Regions from separate parts of the Bacillus sp. 37MA genome, predicted to be linked through region 1. Evidence: riboswitches for the same ligand, from Rfam matches in the RefSeq annotation. Region 1 holds a riboswitch; the other holds the start of a gene.
The links. Region 1 has a riboswitch for cyclic di-AMP ahead of kimA (potassium transporter KimA). Riboswitches for the same ligand answer to the same signal wherever they lie in the genome.

Region 1 (7,340 bases):
CCATCGATAATCCCGTTGTGGCAAAAGCTGATGTCGCTTCAAACAGAATCATTAAAAACCCCTTGCCTGGTTCTGTGACCGTCAGGATCATCGTTACGATGACGACAACAGACAGGCTACTTAAAATAACCGTCAAGGATTTGTAAATCAGCTTGTGATCCATTCTTCTTTTGAAAAAAACAACCTCTTCTTTTCCTTTAATTTGGGACAGCATTGCTCCGACCAGCGTCGCAAACGTCGTCGTCTTAATCCCTCCTCCTGTAGAACCAGGAGAAGCACCAATGAACATTAAAAAGACAATCAAAAACAATGTTGTGTTCGCTAAATCGGGAATGTTCAGTGTATTCGAACCGGCTGTACGCGCCGTCACTGCCTGAAATAAAGATCCCAGGAACTTTCCGCTCCACGACAAAGGCTCAAGTGTTTTGGGGTTATGAAATTCCAGTAAAAATATCAGAATTGTTCCGCCCCCTACCAATATAGAGGTAGTCAGCAGTACTAATTTCGTATGTAGAGATACTCTTTTCGTTTGCCGATATTCATACACCTCATTTATGACGACAAATCCAATTCCCCCAATAATAATTAATGAACAAATGACCAATACTACCAAGGGATCTTTTACATAGCCAGTCAAGCTTCTATATTCGCCCATAAGATCAAACCCGGCATTATTAAAGTTGGAGATCGCATGAAAAAATCCATAATAAGCAGCCTTTCCGATCGGCATATCAAAAGAGAAACGAATGGCCAGTAGGATGCCGCCAACCACCTCACAGACGATAGTGAAGAGTATAACTCTTTTTACCATCCTGACAACGCCTTCTATCGTTAAATAATTAAAGGCTTCTTGCAAAATGAGGCGCTCTTTTAAAGAGATTCTTTTTCTAAACAAAAAAGCAAATAAAGTCGCAAACGTCATAAACCCCAGCCCGCCAATTTGAATGAGGCTCAAAATAACTAGCTGGCCAAAGGTCGTAAACGTTGTCCCTGTATCGACGACAACCAGGCCGGTTACACAGGTCGCAGAGGTAGAGGTGAATAGGGCATTTAGGAAAGAAAGACCTTCCCCATCTCTCGTAGCGACAGGCAGCGTCAAAAGATAAGCACCTAAGAAAATAACAAAGATAAATCCACTAACTAATATTTTAGGCGGGTCCATGGAATAGCTGAATTTACGTTTCATCATTATTTCCCCCTCTCCTGCCCTACATAATGAGAGGCAGCTCTACATGATGTAAAGCTACCCAAGAAATCATTTTTTAATCATTCTATTTTTTCAAATGATAAGGGACCGTTGTGACTACTACACTTTTCCGATGAAGCAAGAATGCACGAATCAGAAAACTTGACTGATTATGAAGAAAATTATGCCAGCCTTTCTTAGGAATAAATTGCGGGATAACGACCGTGACCCGGTAGTTCGATTCACTCGCTTTATGCTCAACGATGTCCACGAATTTGGTCAGCGGCTGGATGATGCTTCGGTAATGAGAGTGCAGTGTTACGAGCCTAATATCAGGCTGCCATTGCTTCCATTTTTCCTCAAACTTTTTTTCATCTTCTCGTTCAAAAGCGACGTGAACGGCAATAATCCGGGCCGCAGACAAAGATTTCGCATAGTTTAATGAATTCTCTACCACATGAGTCATACCAGACACAGGTATAACGATGACGTTTCCTTCGATAGGCGATGCGGGCTCAGACGCGTTAATCCTTAGCTGATTGCCTACTGCTTCATAATGATTTCTATTTCGATGAAAGACATAAATGATGATCGGTAAAAACACTAAGACGGGCCAAACCTGTGCGAATTTGGTTAAAAAGAACACGATTGTGACCATAAAGCTAATCAGGGCACCGGTTGAGTTAATAATGAGTTTCGAGATCCAGCCTTTCGGTTTTTCGCGTATCCATTTCATCATCATTCCCGTCTGAGACAGGGTAAATGGAATAAACACGCCGACGGCATACAGCGGGATGAGCTGTTCCGTATGTCCTTTAAACGCAACAATGAGGACGATTGAAGAAAGCCCAAGGATGATAATCCCATTGGAATAGCCCAACCGGTCTCCTCTAACGGTAAACATCCTTGGTATAAACTTATCAGTGGCCAGATTAACGGCCAGCAATGGGAACGCAGAATACCCCGTATTGGCCGCCAGGATTAAGATTAATGCAGTTGTTCCCTGAACGAAGAAATACATAAAATTCCGACCAAATGTTTCTTCGGCAATTTGTGAGACAACGGTTACTTCTGCCCTTGGTGTAATTCCATAGTAATAAGCTAAATACACAATGCCTGTAAATAACAAAGCAAGCAAGGCACCCATCGCCGCTAACGTTTTAGCCGCATTATTAGGGGCAGGGTCTTTAAAATTTGGAATGGCATTGGAAATGGCTTCAACGCCTGTTAACGCAGAACTTCCCGATGCAAAGGCTCGCAGAAGGATAAATAAGCTGATTCCTGCTATCGGTGTGCCGATGGGCGTATGTAAATCAGGCGACGCCTCACCCGTTACAATGTTGTATAACCCCACACCAATTAAGATGAATAGTGCTAAGACAAATAAATAAACCGGATAGGCTAACACGGAAGCCGACTCTGTTACCCCCCGTAGATTCAAAATGGTAATAAAGACCACAAATACAATGGCAATGCCTACGTTATAAGCATGTAAACTTGGAAATGCCGATGTAATAGCATCTGTACCCGCCGACACACTGACGGCTACTGTTAAGATATAATCCACCAGCAAGGAGCCTCCAGCGATTAACCCAGGGTTTACACCGAGGTTTTCTTTTGATACGACATACGCTCCTCCACCGTGAGGATACGCAAAGATAATTTGCCGGTAAGACAAAATAAGTGCTGTTAACAGAATTAATACACCGACCGCGATAGGGATTGAATACCAAAACGCTGCCGCACTAACGGTAATTAAGACGATCAGTATTTGTTCAGGACCATAGGCAACAGATGACAAAGCGTCGGAAGAAAGAATGGCTAACGCTTTCGTTTTGTTTAATTTCTGTTCCCCTAGCGCATTGGATTTTAACGGCCGCCCGATTAAAAATCGTTTTATAGAAGAAAACACTGCTTTTCACCACCCACTATTTTATTTATATACTGCCCTGTTAATGAAAGTTTGATTACCCATATCAAAGCTCTTTCTTTTAAAAATAAAAAAGACCAATGACGTTTTTCTCCGCACAAAAACAAAGGAAAAATTCTTCCTGTTTTGTAAGAGAAAAAGACATCATTGGTCTACGTAACGCCCAGCAAGCATCCCTGCTCTCTTTGCGCTCTGTCTTCCAAGCTGCTTTTCCTAAAAATAGGCACAATAAAAAGACCTGCTTTTTTGCTCAAGCTGCTCTTTTTCGCCGCTCATAACGCACCAAAAAAAAGCCCCCTGAATAAAGGTGGTCTTTAGACCTCCTTCGCTTTAGCCGACGAAGTTAGCTGACGGGCAGGATGGCGAAAGAGTTGCTCTCATCCCTTCTACTAAACTGTAGAATTAGCCCCACTAGATTGGGTCCTCCGTTCCCGATGAAGGGACTAGGCCGAGGTATATAGTTGTTGATGGAATTTATTCTACTCTGCTTGTTTTTTAAAGTCAATATTATTTTATTCAGCAACGAATACTTTTTCTAAGTTGCGATCCATAATAAATACTTCGATATGCTCACCTGTTTTTGTGCTCATATCACTGTGACTGGAAAGGACTTTGCACTTTGTGTGCTTTTCTACAATTTCTTCAAATTGCTTACTGTGCATTTCCCGAAGCACTTGGCGCATTTCTTTCACCAATTTTCTTCCGTCTGGATGACCAGCTAAATGCTTTTCTTCAACCGTCATGACTCCTTTGAAACGGGTGATGACCATATCCTGGGCAATATGTGTTTTTGTTTCCTGCGGCCCACGGCCAATCAATTCACGCTGTAATTTAATGAGTGCCTCACTCAGCTCTGCTTCGAGCTTTCTCTTCTGTCCCGCCACGATTGCTTCCTCCATTTTTGAAAAATCACGATGTCCCTATTCATTTATGAACTGATATTCTCGGTTTTGCTCGTCAAAATTTTTATTTGATCATGATCAACACGCTTATCCCCGTTGCTAAAAGTTAATTTTGTACGAAATCTATACTGACATACGTTTGAGGAAGGTGTTAATCCGTTCGGTAATTGGAAAGTAAACGGAATTCGACTTGATGCATGAGGGTCTATCGATCTCGACGTTAATATTGTTATGCCTTCTCCAATTAATTCCTCTGCTTGTTTTTGCTTGCCTGTTACGACCAAGTCACATTCTAGTCTATTAAGTTGTTGCTTAAACAAACCGCCTTTAATAGAAAAATAACCGTTCACTTTTTCTCCTGGTAAAAATTCATTCGTGTCCAACGTAAGATTAATACTTGCTTTGCCACTTACACTACCTATTAGGCTCCTAAATACTCTAATCACTGCGCGAAAATCCTCCTGAAATTGGGATTATATTTAACCGGCCCAATTTTTGTAGCTTATATCGTTCCTTATTATGAGCAAAATCAATAAACGACCTAGAAATTACAAAAAAGAACACTAAGGTCCTACTTAGTGTTCTTTAAAACAACAAAGCAAACCTCCTTTTGAAACGCTGATGGGGTTAGCTGTCGGATTCGGGCCTCGAAAGTAGCCCTACCTTCTAACGAAGGATTCACCCCTAGTGGTTTGCACGAAATTGGGTCCCCCACTCCAATGGATTAAGCGGTATTAGGTATGATTCAATATACATATTAAATTGATGATTGCTACTATACTCCCGAAATGAATGTTTGTAAAGAAAAAAATAGATTTCTTTAATTGAAATATATGAACGCAATATTTATGTATATATAATTTTGAATCTCAGGCCTGATATTGAAATTGACAGAACTTACATATTTAATAATTTTTCCATCTCTTCAACTGGTATAGGTAGACTAAAAAGGTAGCCTTGACCTATTTGACATTTTAAATCTTTTAGAACTATTCTCTGTTCTTCGCTTTCAATTCCTTCTGCTACAAGTTTAATGTTTAAATTTTTCCCCATTTCGATCATTGTTTTCACCAATGCACTGGTATTTGAATTCGTTAACATATCGTTAATAAATGTTCGATCAATTTTGATCACGTCAATTGGCAAATGATTAAGAACACTCAATGACGAATAACCTGTTCCAAAATCATCAATTGCTATGTTTACCCCTATCTTTTTTAGTTTATTTATGATGATCCTAGTTTCCATTAAATTTTGCATGAGACTTTCTGTAATTTCTAATTCGAGAAACTCTGGCTGTAACCCTGTTTCTTGTAAAACTTGTTTTACATACTCAAGAAAATCACGACTCCTAAGTTGATAAGTAGATACGTTAACAGCTACTTTAATAGGAGGATAACCCTCCACTTGCCACGTTTTATTTTGTTTACAAGCTGCTCGTAGAACCCATTCCCCTATCGGAATGATAAGACCCGTTTCTTCTGCTATTGGAATAAACTCATTCGGGGAAACTTTTCCTAGTTCGGGGTGGTCCCATCTTAAAAGAGCTTCTATTCCAACCATTTCACTTGTTTTTAAATCAATTTGCGGTTGATAATGTAAATACAGTTCACTTTCTTCAATGGCACGTCTCAGCCCTTCTTCCAACATCATTTTTCGATTTACAGTATCACTAACTACACGATAAAATTGATAGTTGTTCTTGCCACGTTCTTTTGCTAAATACATGGCTTTATCTGCACTTTTAATGATGTCTACCTGATTTTGACCATCGTTAGGGAATATACTAATTCCAATACTCGTCGTTGTAAAAAATTCTTTATTGTTTAAGGTAAATGGTGGAACAAACTCATCAATAATTCGTTGTGCTACTTGCGCCACACTATCTTTATCAATATCTTCAAGTAGAATGATGAATTCATCGCCTCCTTGTCGTGCCACAATATCATCTTCTCTTACACTACGTCTTAACCTTTTGGAAACCTCTATTAGAAGAAGGTCGCCCGTGTGATGCCCCATTGTATCATTTACGATCTTAAATCGATCTAGATCTAAAAACATGATGGCTAGTTCCTTGTTATTTTGCTTACATCGCTCAATTGTTTCGTCAAGACATTCATTAAGCATATAACGGTTCGGTAAACCTGTTAAGTTGTCATATTTAGCCATTTTATTTACTTTATTAAGAGCATTTTGCAACTCTTGTGTTTTATTTTCTACTTGTTTTTCTAAACTTTTTGAAAGAGCATTAAGTTCCTCTAATGCTGTTTCTTTCTGGAACAGTACGATAACCTGTCTAGTAATCACCATAAATATAACAATAAAAAAAGCATACTCTATAAAAACAAAATGATCAAAAGAGTAACAAAACATATAGATTAGAAATGACAAGAGCAATATATACGAAAGAATATCATGGTGCTTAATCTTAGTAAAATATCCCTCTTCATGTATTGATGATTTTTTAATATGTAAAATGTATAGACCAGCAGCCCCTTTTAGTAGCAACGTCAAGTTCCAAAGAGGATTAATCCAACCTCCAATTATGTACGACCCATTGAGAGATTGATAAACATAAATAAAATCAGCAATTATCTGAAAAGTAAAGCCAATTGAAATAAAAGTAAAAATCGTTTTTCTAACATTATTTCTGGTAGTAAAATACAATAAAATAGTAACAAATAGCAACGTAAGGTCAATCACCGGATAGGCAATACCAATTGCATCGGTTAAGAAGTTACCACTTAAATTAAGGAAAACGTTAGATAAAAGCAATTCCCAGATTAAAGAAATTATTACAATCATAAAAATGCTAATATCAAATATGAACCGAGTAATTTCAGTTTTCTTTAAAACTAATTTCAGTTTATAGATTAGAGCAATGATCCAAATCAAATACGCGAGAATCCATAAATAATCATCAAATCCAGGATAAGGAGCGTTTGTTCGCAAAAGTAGATGATAATAACCCGAAATAAGCCAAGCTACACCATAAGGAACCATACCTATTCCTATCAATAGCCAGAAATTACTTTCCTTGTCCTTTTCTTTTTTTAATGAATCATAAGTTTGATACACCCAAATAAAGCTCACTGATACTCCTATAAGTTGCAGAACGAACACGCCTGTTTCTCTGATAATTTCATCGTTTTGAAAGAAATAAATCCAAATATAAGATAACATGATAATGGCTATTATAAAAACCATCACAGGTTGTCGTAGTAATGTAGTCACTTTTTCATACCTCCATATTAAAGGCTATCCCTGAAGGCATAGCTAGACAAATCTCTTTTCTTAAGAATATCAATGAAGAAAAAGAACA
Region 2 (11,553 bases), 1.6 Mb from region 1:
TTTTTCACTCAGATCAGATAAAGAAACGACATTGGTCACATCTGGTTTTCCTTCTGTTAACGTGCCTGTTTTATCAAATGCAATGACGTTCAAACGGCCTGTTTCTTCTAAATGAATGCCACCTTTGATTAAAACGCCATTTTTCGCTGCATTTCCGATTGCTGTTACAATCGCCACCGGTGTAGAAATAACGAGTGCACATGGACAACCTACGACAAGCACGGCCAAGCCGCGATAGATCCATTCTGACCATTCGGCCCCCATAAAAAGAGGTGGGATAATGGCTACCAAGAGCGCAATCATCATAATAGCGGGCGTATAATACTTAGCGAATTTATCAACAAATTGCTGTGAAGGGGCGCGCTCAGCTTGTGCTTCTTCCACTAAATGAATGATTTTCGCAATCGTCGTGTCTTCTGTACGTTTCGTCACACGGGCTTCTAAAAAACCTTCTTCATTTAAAGATCCGGCGAATACTTCATCACCAGTTTGCTTATGAACAGGAATCGATTCGCCTGTAATAGCGGCTTGGTTAATGGAAGACTGACCATTTAGCACTTCTCCGTCCATTGCTACTTTTTGACCGGGTTTAATGACCATAACATCGCCGACTTGAATGTCTTCTACATCGACTTCAAACTCATTCTTCCCCCGTTTAATAATAGCAGTATCAGGTGCGATATCCATTAAAGACCGGATAGATTGGCGTGCTTTCTCCATTGAATAGCTTTCAAGTGCTTCGCTTACGGCGAAGAGAAAGACAACAACAGCACCTTCGCCCCATTCTCCAATAATCGCTGCGCCAATAATGGCTACAGTCATGAGCGTTTTCATATCAAATTGAAGTTTGGTCAGGTTTTTCAACCCGACTTTAAATAAAGCAAATCCACCAATTAAAATCGACAAGGCAAAAATCATTATAGTAGCCGGGCTGTCTTCCCCGATCGTGGAACTAGAAGCATAACCAAAGACCAAAAAGGCGAGCGAGACCATCGATTTTTTATTTTCACGTTTTTGCCAAAATGGAATTTTTTCTTCTTTTCGTTTTTCGTTTGCCAGATAGACTTTAATGCCATCAAACGCACCGGCTGCTTCTAACTGCTCGACGGACGCCTCACCAACGATGGCAATTTTAGAGGCGCCAAAATTTAGCTGGACATCTTTAACGGTCTGAATATCCAGTATATTCTTTTCGAACTTCGCGGCACAACTTGTGCAGGATAATCCTTGCAGGCGATACTCATTTTTTGTTTCGCTCATTGTTATCAGTCCTCCCGTGAATGTTCAAGTGCAATGCGGACTAACTGGTGAACGTGTTCATCTTTTACGGAGTAATACACCAGTTTGCCCTCTTTTCGATATTTTGCTAGTCCCATATTTCGAAGCAGTCGTAAATGATGGGATGCCGTAGCTGTTGTGGAACCGATGATATGAGCCACGTCACAGACACACAATTCTTTTTCGAGCGTTAAGGCATAAACAATTTTCAATCGCGTTGCATCGGACATTGCTTTAAAAAGAAGTTCAACACCGTTCACATCGTTAATTTTCGGCTGCACACGTTCTACAATATCTTCGTTAAAACAAGACGTTTCGCACGTATCATCAGTCTGTTTGAGCTTTGTTTTTTCTGACATACGCATCCTCCTCATTCAAATATTCGTTTGATTGTATGTTTTTAGTGTATGATGAGTTTGCAAAATTGTCAATTGTACATTCAAATGATTATTTAATTATGAAGTAACGCTTGGTACAATTAAAGCGAAATAACAAGGTGGTGAATGGTTGTGAAGAAATCCACTTTGATAGTAGTCAAGTGGACGAAAAGACACTTGTTGGATCGATGGAAGAACCGTTAGAAAGCGGCGATTACACAGTAAACGGGCGTATTATTGGAGAAGATGGGCATCTCATTGAAGGGAACTATTCGTTTAACGTTCACCAAGAAAATGAAGACAATGAGAACTTGGACGCGAGGGTTGAACAGACTGAAGAAAGCAATTATCAGCTGTGTTTTTTGAATAAGAATTCCCATACAGCTGTGAATAGTAAAAAACCAATTGCTATACCTACAATCAGCCCGTTTAATTTGATCGGCAGCGCTAAAGAATATCCTAGGATCGAAAAGAACAGAAAAACGCCGGATAAAAGAGCGCTGAAGAGGAAAAAAACAAGCAAGGAAAGACGCCTTCTGTCTGAAAGCAGTAAGGAAGCCATAATCGCCAAACCTTCCGGGATTTGATGAATCATCATGGCTGCAATAAATGAAGTGGATAAAATTTGATTATCCAATGTTGAACCGATGGCTAAGCCCGCCGGAATATTGTGAACGGCAATGGCTGTAATTAAAAATAACGCCGGCCGATATGTCGGAGACGATTTACCTTCCATTAAGTCATGGAGGCCCATACAAATCAGCACGCCCAGCGAAGCACCAAAGGCAACACTTATAAAACCGTATTCCTTCAAAGCATGTGGAATTAGTTCTAAAACAAGTAATGCTGTTAAAACAAGACCGCAAAGAAGGTATAAATGTGGCGCTTTGATCTTAGGGATTTTGTAAAGAACACATGCGACAAGCGCTCCGACATTCGTTCCAAGAAAAAGATAAAAGCTGAGCAAGTACGATACTGTGTGCATAGTTACACTCCTATTCTCGAGAGATAGTTCATTTATATTCATGAGGGCAAATAAATAGTAAACAAGGAAAGCTTATTTACCTCTATCCAAGACAGTGACAGGAGGTGTTTATATGTATCAAACCGTCATCATAGGGGCCGGGCAAGCAGGGCTGGCCATAGGGTATTATCTGAAGGAAATGAATCAGTCGTTCCTTATTTTAGATAAAAATCAGGAAATCGGGGATGAGTGGAGAAATCGGTATGATTCTTTGGTGCTGTTTACGCCAAGAATGTACAGTTCTTTACCCGGGCTGCCACTGACTGGTGATCAGCAGGGGTTTCCAACGAAGGACGAAATTGCGAACTATTTGGCTGATTATTCAAATCGCTTTGACCTTCCTGTTCAATCAAAAACGGAAGTACTCTCAGTTCGAAAAGAAATGGGCCGTTTTTATATCAAAACGGAAGACCGTGAATATGAAGCGGAGAACATCATAGTGGCATCCGGACCTTTTCAGAAACCGAACATCCCTTTATTCGCAAAGAGTTTGTCACCAGATGTTTTACAGATCCATTCTTCCCAGTATAAAAATCCACAGCAGCTGCGTTCTGGAAACGTGCTGGTTGTAGGCGGGGGCAACAGCGGGGCTCAAATTGCCGTGGAATTGTCCAACGAACGGAAAACGTACTTATCGATCAGTCAAAAAATCAAGTTTTTCCCGTTGGAAATAGGAAATAAAAGTATCTTTTGGTGGTTTGATAAGGCGGGAATATTGAAGGCTCCTCGTCATTCGTGGATTGCTAAAAAGATACAGGCAAGCGGAGATCCTATTTTCGGTTCGGAATTAAAAGATGCATTGACAAGTAAGTCAGTGGTTCAAAAGAGCAGGACCGTAGATGGAGAAGACACAAAGATCCGGTTTCAGGATCAGTCTATGCTTGAAGTCCAAAACGTTATCTGGTCCACCGGTTTTGTTTTGGATTACAGCTGGCTGGAAGTGAAAGGGACGCTAAATTATGAGGGGCGACCCCTTCATAAAAGAGGGATTGCACAAATAGAAGGTTTATATTTTTTAGGACTGCCGTGGCAGTACCGGCGTGGTTCCGCACTTCTTCAAGGGGTGGGAGAAGATGCTAAATATATTGCCGAATACATACAAAAAAGTGGAGGTACTTTATGAAAAACAGTAAAAAAATTGTGATTTCGACGCTTATTCTTTTTGCCGCGATCGTTGGACTTGTGTTGTTTTTAAATAGAGAAGATGAAACGGCACAGGAAACAGATCAAACAACGAACAGCAAAGGGCATCCTCCCATTGAGGGACAGCCTACTTTAGGAGGTGCGGATGCACCTGTCTCCATTGTAGAGTTTGGCGATTATAAATGCCCATCGTGCAAACAGTGGGGCGAAACGATATATCCTAAATTGATAGAAGACTATGTGGACACCGGAAAAGCAAAATTATCTTATATCAATGTGCTATTTCATGGAAAAGAGTCCATTCTCGCAGCACTGGCTTCTGAGTCCGTCTACAAACAAGACCCTGAATCATTCTGGGCATTCCATAAAGCAGTATTTGACGCGCAGCCGGCCACACAGGAACACGACACCCCGTGGGTGACAGTAGATAAATTAAAAGAAATAGCAGCAAAAACAGCACCAAATGTTGATCTTGCTCAGTTGGAAACCGATTTGAATGCAGATGGTACATCCGTAGCTGAAGATGTCAGCAAGGATGACGGTTTAGTGAAAGAGTTTAATGTGCAGTTCACACCATCCATTATGGTGAATGGCGTCATGCTGGAAGATCCGTTTGATTATGAAACCATTGTATCTTTAATCGAAAAAGGGCAGGAAGGGGATAAGTGATGAGCGGTCAAACAAAAGCATCATTTGTCCAGAACTATGCCCTGTATGCTGCCTGGGTCGTGGCAGTTATCGCTACGTTAGGAAGCCTTTATTTTAGCGAAATCAAAGAGTTCGTCCCATGTGAACTATGCTGGATTCAGCGAATTTTTATGTATCCATTAGCGATTATTCTAGGGATCGCAGCTTTTAATAACGAAATGAACATGAAGAAATATGTATTGCCCTTTTCCATCATTGGCGGATCAATTTCTTTCTACCATTACCTTGTACAAAAGGTGCCAGGTTTTGCGGAGATTAAGCCATGTGTTCAGGGTGTTCCATGCAATATTCAATATATTAATTGGTTTGGCTTTGTCACCATTCCTTTTCTTGCCTTAATGGCGTTTACGCTGATCAGCATTTTCATGGTGCTTTTGTATATGAATACACGGAAAAACAAAGGCTAAGAATATCGATCGTGAAACTCACTATCGGCTACTTCATTTTTAAAAACGTGAAATTAAAAGAGAAAGAGTGAAAGGCAATGGGACATTCGCATGATCGCAATCATCATGGAAGCAGTAATAAATCTGCTTTAAAAAAGGGCAATAAAATACTTAAGAAACTATATAATTCGTTATAAACATAGATGATGGAAAGTAGGGACTATTATCATTTATACGATTGGTTTATTTTTACTTGCAGGGTTGGCAGAAATTGGTGGGGGGTATCTGATTTGGCTATGGCTAAGAGAAGGGAAGCCATTCTCTTGGGGAATCGCTGGAGGAGTGGCTTTAGCTTTGTACGGGGTGATTGCGACCTTTCAAACGTTCCCTACATTCGGCCGCGTGTATGCAGCTTACGGGGGAGTGTTTATTGTTCTTTCAGTTTTATGGGGATGGGGAGTAGATAAAAAAACGCCTGATTTGTATGATTGGATCGGTGCTGTCATTTGTTTGGTCGGTGTTTCTGTCATGTTGTGGGGACCAAGGCATTAAGTATAGTACTTAAATAAAAGAAAAGCATAGCAGAGTTTCAGCCAAGCTTTTCTTTTATTTTTGTTTTACTTGGACAGTAAGCAGCATCATAAAGGAGATCATCACGATAGAAATCACCCATAGCCAAGCCATTTTCATATTACCAGAATCAATCGCTACATAAATCGCTGTAGGAATGGTTTGGGTTTCTCCTGGAATATTACCAGCAAACATTAAGGTAGCACCAAATTCGCCTAAGGCTCGCGCAAAGCTTAATATGCTGCCTGAAATAAGAGTCTTGGATGCTAAAGGAATGGAAATAAAACAGAAAATTTTCCATTCATTCGCTCCATCTATCCTGGCTGCTTCTTCGATCTCAACATTTACTCCTTGAAATCCTGATTTGGCGGACTGGTACATAAGTGGGAACGCTACAACTGCTGCAGCAATGACAGCAGCCCACCAAGTGAAAATGATGGGTTGCTTAAAAAGCCATTCAATCGCCTGTCCAGCCGTGCTATTCTTCCCAAAGATGACAATGAGAAAGAATCCAACAACTGTAGGAGGAAGAACCATTGGAAGCATGAGAATGGTTTCCAAAATGGCTTTTCCCTTAAAAGTTGTTCTAGCCAAAAAACGACCTACCAATGTTCCTATTATAATGACAACAATGCCTGACACAATCGCTATTTTTAAAGACAACCATATCGGACTCAAAAATTCTTGCATTAAAGCTTCATTCAGTAGTAAATCCATAGTCCCTAAATACCTTCATCGCTTCATCGCTTTGTAGATAGCTGTAAAAATCTTTTGTCTCTTCGTAATGTTTGGAATCCTTAATAATGCCTGCTGGATAAATAATAGGTGTATGGGTCCCAGGATCTGCTGTTGCGATTATATTTACTTTGTCAGAGATTAATGCATCTGTTTTGTAAACAATTCCTGCGCCAACATTTCCCGTTTCTACATAGGATAATACTTGACGTACATCCTTAGCATAAACTACTTTTGACTCAACATTTTTCCATACATCCATTTTTTCAAGAGACTCCTTTGCATAGTTCCCCGCTGGAACTGATTCAGGAGTTCCAATTGAAATTTTATCTACCTCTTCTTTTGCAAGGTCATGAAAACTTTCAATGATGGACTGTTCTTCCTTTGGGACAACGAGTACTAGTTCATTCCCAACAAGATCCACTCCGTCTTCTTTTGCAATATCCCCACTGTCTACCAATTGGTCAAACTTATCTTCCGCAGCCGAGAAAAAGAGATCAACAGGTGCTCCCTGAAAAATTTGCTGCTGTAAGGCACCAGAAGCTCCATAGTTAAATTTTAATTCCACTTCAGGATGTTCTTTTTTATACGCACTCTGAATAGCTGTCATGGCATCTTTTAAACTAGCTGCTGTTGAAACAGTTAATTCTACTGTTTCCATATTTTCAGATGCTGGTTTCTTCTTATCTGAAGATTGATCTGTGCCTTGGTTATTAGAGCATGCCACTAAAAACATAAGTAAAGATAGGAGAGTAATGACGAATTTCAACCTTTTTTGCATGTTTCTCACCTCTTCAATTAAGATATAATTAGTTATAATTAATTATATCTTATTATAAACTATTATAATTGTCTATGGAATTTGTTCCTATTTTGGATAAATACGGTTTTTTGTTTTGTTATCAAAGAAGTGAGCTTTATTCATATCTAATGCTAATGTGAGGACTTGTCCTCGTTTAACATTAGAGTGAGAATGGACACGAGTAATGAATGGTTGATTGTCAATTTGTGAGTACAACATTGTTTCTGCACCCATTAATTCAGTTACCTCTATTATTGCATCAATACTAGAACTTTTAGACATTTCAACGAATTTAGATTCATCATGAAAATGCTCTGGACGGATACCCATAATAATTTCTTTGTTGACATATCCTAGCTCACGTAAATCGCTCATTTTTCTTTCTGGGATCGCGATTGAAACATTTCCAATATTAATTTTGCTCTCTAAAAGAGTACCAGTAAAGAAGTTCATTGCAGGAGAGCCGATAAAGCCTCCAATGAAAACATTTTCAGGTTTTTCATACACATCTTTAGGAACACCAATTTGCTGAATAACCCCGTTTTTCATAACAACAAGGCGAGTTGCCATTGTCATCGCTTCTGTTTGGTCGTGAGTCACGTAAATGGTCGTTGTTTGTAAACGTTGATGAAGTTTCGTAATCTCAGCCCGCATTTGTACACGAAGCTTTGCATCTAAGTTTGATAATGGCTCATCCATTAAAAATACTTTTGCATCGCGAACAATGGCACGGCCTAGTGCCACACGTTGACGTTGACCACCAGAAAGAGCCTTTGGCTTACGATCTAAATATTGCTCAAGACCTAAAATATGTGCAGCTTCTTTTACACGACGATCAATCTCATCCTTAGGGAATTTACGTATCTTTAATCCAAATGCCATGTTATGATACACGTTCATATGGGGATAAAGGGCATAGTTTTGGAAGACCATCGCAATATCACGCTCTTGTGGAGAAATATCATTCATGCGTTTTCCATCCATTAGAAAGTCGCCATGTGAGATATCTTCTAAACCGGCTACCATACGCAATATGGTAGATTTGCCACAGCCTGAAGGACCAAGAAAAACAATAAATTCCTTATCCCCAATATCAAGATTGCAATCTTTTACCGCTGGTTCATTCTTGTTGTAGACTTTATAAATGTGTTGTAATTTTAATTCAGCCATAACCGTCATCTCCTTAAAAAAGAAAGTATTTTATATTTAGTTATATCTTATTATAATAAAATATAACTATAGAGTAGATCTCTTTTTGGAATTTATTGATAAAAAATAATTGAGTTATAATGAATGGGGAGGGATCGTATGAACCAAAATTCGTCTTACACTATTGAAGAGGTTTCTCAATTACTAAAGATATCTAAATTGACAGTCTATGACTTAATCAAAAAAGGAGCGCTTCCTGCTTATCGAGTTGGAAGGCAAATGAGGGTCGATCAACAAGACATTGAACAATATAAAACGAAAAATAAAACAGGCATAGGGCATGAAGATCCCCATAATATAGAGGTGAATAAGGGGTCTAAAAAAAAGAATAAAAACCAAGTATTGATTAGTGGTCAGGACATCGTTTTAGATATGTTAAGTAAATATATTGAAACACATACCTCCCTTACCCCTTTAAGATTATATAACGGCAGTTTAAACAGTCTGATTTCGATGTATAACGGAGAATGTGATGTGGTGAGTGTCCATTTGTATGATGGCGACACGGATGAATATAATCTCCCCTATGTTAAACGTATATTGATTAGTCAGCCGTTTATACTGATTAATTTAGTCTGTAGAAATGCAGGGCTGTATGTACAACAAGGAAATCCGCAGAATATAAAAAGATGGGGTGATTTAGCTAATCCTCATATTACGCTTGTTAATCGTGAAAAAGGTTCCGGAGCAAGAGTTTTACTCGATGAACAACTAAGGATGAATGGAATCTCTACAGATTCACTAAAGGGATATGAAAGAGAATTGACGAGTCATTTTTCTGTAGCTTCAGCCGTGGCTAGTGGACAAGCTGATGCAGGTGTAGGGATCGAAAATGTCGCCAAAATGGTCAATGTGGACTTTATCCCACAGATTAAAGAACAATATGATTTAGTCATTTTAAAAACAAAAGAAAACGAGGAATTACTCAAAGTCATTAAAGAAGCTGTCTATTCCACTGAATATCGTTCTCAATTAGAACAATTAAACGGATATGATCTCAGTCTTACGGGGAAGATCATATTCGAATCTTAAGAAGGATAGCGAGCACATCAGGAAAAGAGTAGATTATTTGAAGAAACGAAAGAAAAAGGGGACTCATAAAGATTCAGAAAAGCTTTCAAAACGCTGGCGGTGTAAAGAAAGCTCTTCAAGTTATGGATCCGTTTATTAAAAAAAGTGAGCAAGATGCAGGCTGAATCGTTACAAAGAATTTGGTTTGAAAATTCTTTACAAGAATTAAACACAGGAGTATGATAATCACCAGTTTCGCATTTCTAAATCGCTGAAACCATCAGGTACGGGGGAACCATTTTTTGTGGATTGTTTCATAATCCGAGGGGTGAATCCTTTTTAGGTAGGGCTACTCAAGGGCCCGAATCCGACAGCTAACCTCGTAAGCGTTATATTGAGAAGGAAGGTGGAGCTTGTGAGACAAGAAACGTAATGTCTACAAGTCTATTAACGATGACTTGTAGACATTTATTTTGTTTTTTATGTGATTGTTTTCTTTTCGCTGAGATGTTTATTTCATTAATAGGACAATGTACTTATTAATAATAATTGGAGGAAAACACGAGTGCTGTCTTCTATTAAGAGATTTTTAATTGGGCGACCGTTAAAGTCAACTGCATTGGGTGAGCAGAAATTGAACAAAACGAAAGCGTTAGCCATTCTTTCTTCCGACGCTTTATCATCCGTTGCCTATGGTCCTGAACAAATACTGATCGTCTTAATTACCGTTAGTGCGGCAGCGTTTTGGTACTCAATCCCGATTGCCCTTGGCGTATTAATTCTGTTAACGGCTCTCATTTTGTCTTACCGGCAAATTATTTTTGCGTATCCTCACGGTGGAGGAGCGTATGTCGTATCAAAAGCAAACCTCGGTGTAAACCCTGGGTTAATCGCTGGCGGTTCCTTGCTGGTGGATTACATTTTAACGGTGGCAGTAAGTGTGTCTGCAGGTACAGATGCCATTACGTCTGCTTTTCCAAGTTTACATGCTCATAATGTCGTCATTGCCAGTATATTTGTGATATTTATTACACTCTTGAACTTAAGAGGGGTAACGGAATCGGCTTCCATTTTAGCTTATCCCGTTTATTTATTTGTGGTAGTGCTATTCATATTAATCGGTGCAGGGTTATATAACATTGTAACGGATGAGGTGCCGCCTGATTTACACACGCCAATCGGCACACCGATAGCAGGAATCAGCTTATTTATCCTCCTGCGAGCCTTTGCTTCGGGAAGTTCTGCGTTAACAGGCGTTGAAGCCATTTCCAATGCCATTCCAAACTTTAAAGACCCTGCCCCTAATAATGCGGCTAAAACGTTAGCGACGATGGGTGTCTTACTTGCTTTGTTATTTTCAGGCATTGTGTATTTAGCTTATTATTATGGAATTACACCTAGGGCAGAAGTAACTGTTGTCTCACAAATTGCCGAAGAAACATTTGGTCGGAATTTTATGTATTTCTTCGTTCAAGGAACAACTGCATTGATCTTAATACTTGCGGCTAACACAGGCTATTCTGCTTTCCCATTGCTGGCCGTTAATCTGGCTACTGATAAGTTTATACCAAGAATGTTTACCGTTAGAGGAGACCGGTTGGGCTATTCCAATGGGATTATCATCCTTGGGCTTTCTTCCATCTTGTTAATTATTGCGTTTGAAGGACATACGGAACATCTGATTCCTCTTTATGCCGTTGGTGTGTTTATTCCATTTACCCTGTCTCAGACGGGAATGATGATGAAATGGATACGCGAAAAACCGAAAGGCTGGATCTCGAAACTCATTATTAATTCAACCGGTGCCCTGATTAGCTTTACGGTCACAATCGTGTTCTTTTTAACTAAATTTGCACAGGTTTGGCCCGTCTTAGTGTTTTTACCGATCATCATTTATGTCTTTCATCGAATTAAAAAACATTATGAAGCAGTCGGCGATCAACTAAGGATTACGACGAGTGCGTCTTCTGTGCCGATCGAAGGGAATGTCATGATTGTTCCAGTGGCGGGTATCACGCATGTCGTAGAAAACTCATTAAACTATGCTAAATCTCTTTCAACCGAACAGATTATTGCGGTTTACGTTGCTTTTGAACGAGAAGATGAAAAAAAGTTTGAAGTACAATGGAAGGAATGGCAGCCTGATGTGAGGCTGGTTACACTTCATTCTCATTATAGAAGTATTATTCATCCACTAAGCAAATTTGTTGATACAATTGAACATAAAGCGAGTGCATCAAACTATCAGGTTACGGTCGTCATTCCACAATTTATTCCTAAAAAAGGCTGGCACAATATACTTCATAATCA

Region 2: linked by a shared signal. The riboswitch ahead of kimA (potassium transporter KimA) and the one ahead of kimA (potassium transporter KimA) in region 1 are both predicted to bind cyclic di-AMP.

What each region holds. Positions count from the first base shown of each region.
Region 1 covers NZ_KB889752.1:243,948-251,287, reverse strand. Annotated here, with positions in the region: gene A3M5_RS0101385 (TrkH family potassium uptake protein) at 1-1,186, opposite strand, end outside; gene kimA (potassium transporter KimA) at 1,272-3,098, opposite strand; cyclic di-AMP (ydaO/yuaA leader) riboswitch at 3,434-3,576, opposite strand; gene A3M5_RS0101375 (Na-translocating system protein MpsC family protein) at 3,629-4,015, opposite strand; gene A3M5_RS0101370 (sporulation protein) at 4,045-4,464, opposite strand; cyclic di-AMP (ydaO/yuaA leader) riboswitch at 4,620-4,759, opposite strand; gene A3M5_RS23555 (putative bifunctional diguanylate cyclase/phosphodiesterase) at 4,916-7,252, opposite strand.
Region 2 covers NZ_KB889752.1:1,862,244-1,873,796, reverse strand. Annotated here, with positions in the region: gene A3M5_RS0110495 (heavy metal translocating P-type ATPase) at 1-1,260, opposite strand, end outside; gene A3M5_RS0110490 (ArsR/SmtB family transcription factor) at 1,266-1,637, opposite strand; partial or broken gene A3M5_RS26655 (copper resistance protein CopC) at 1,775-1,927, shown strand; gene A3M5_RS0110485 (ZIP family metal transporter) at 2,005-2,640, opposite strand; gene A3M5_RS0110480 (flavin-containing monooxygenase) at 2,753-3,802, shown strand; gene A3M5_RS0110475 (DsbA family protein) at 3,799-4,491, shown strand; gene A3M5_RS0110470 (disulfide oxidoreductase) at 4,491-4,937, shown strand; gene A3M5_RS0110465 (YnfA family protein) at 5,142-5,468, shown strand; gene modB (molybdate ABC transporter permease subunit) at 5,523-6,203, opposite strand; gene modA (molybdate ABC transporter substrate-binding protein) at 6,184-7,002, opposite strand; gene A3M5_RS0110450 (ABC transporter ATP-binding protein) at 7,090-8,193, opposite strand; gene A3M5_RS0110445 (helix-turn-helix transcriptional regulator) at 8,332-9,264, shown strand; cyclic di-AMP (ydaO/yuaA leader) riboswitch at 9,503-9,647, shown strand; gene kimA (potassium transporter KimA) at 9,809-11,553, shown strand, end outside.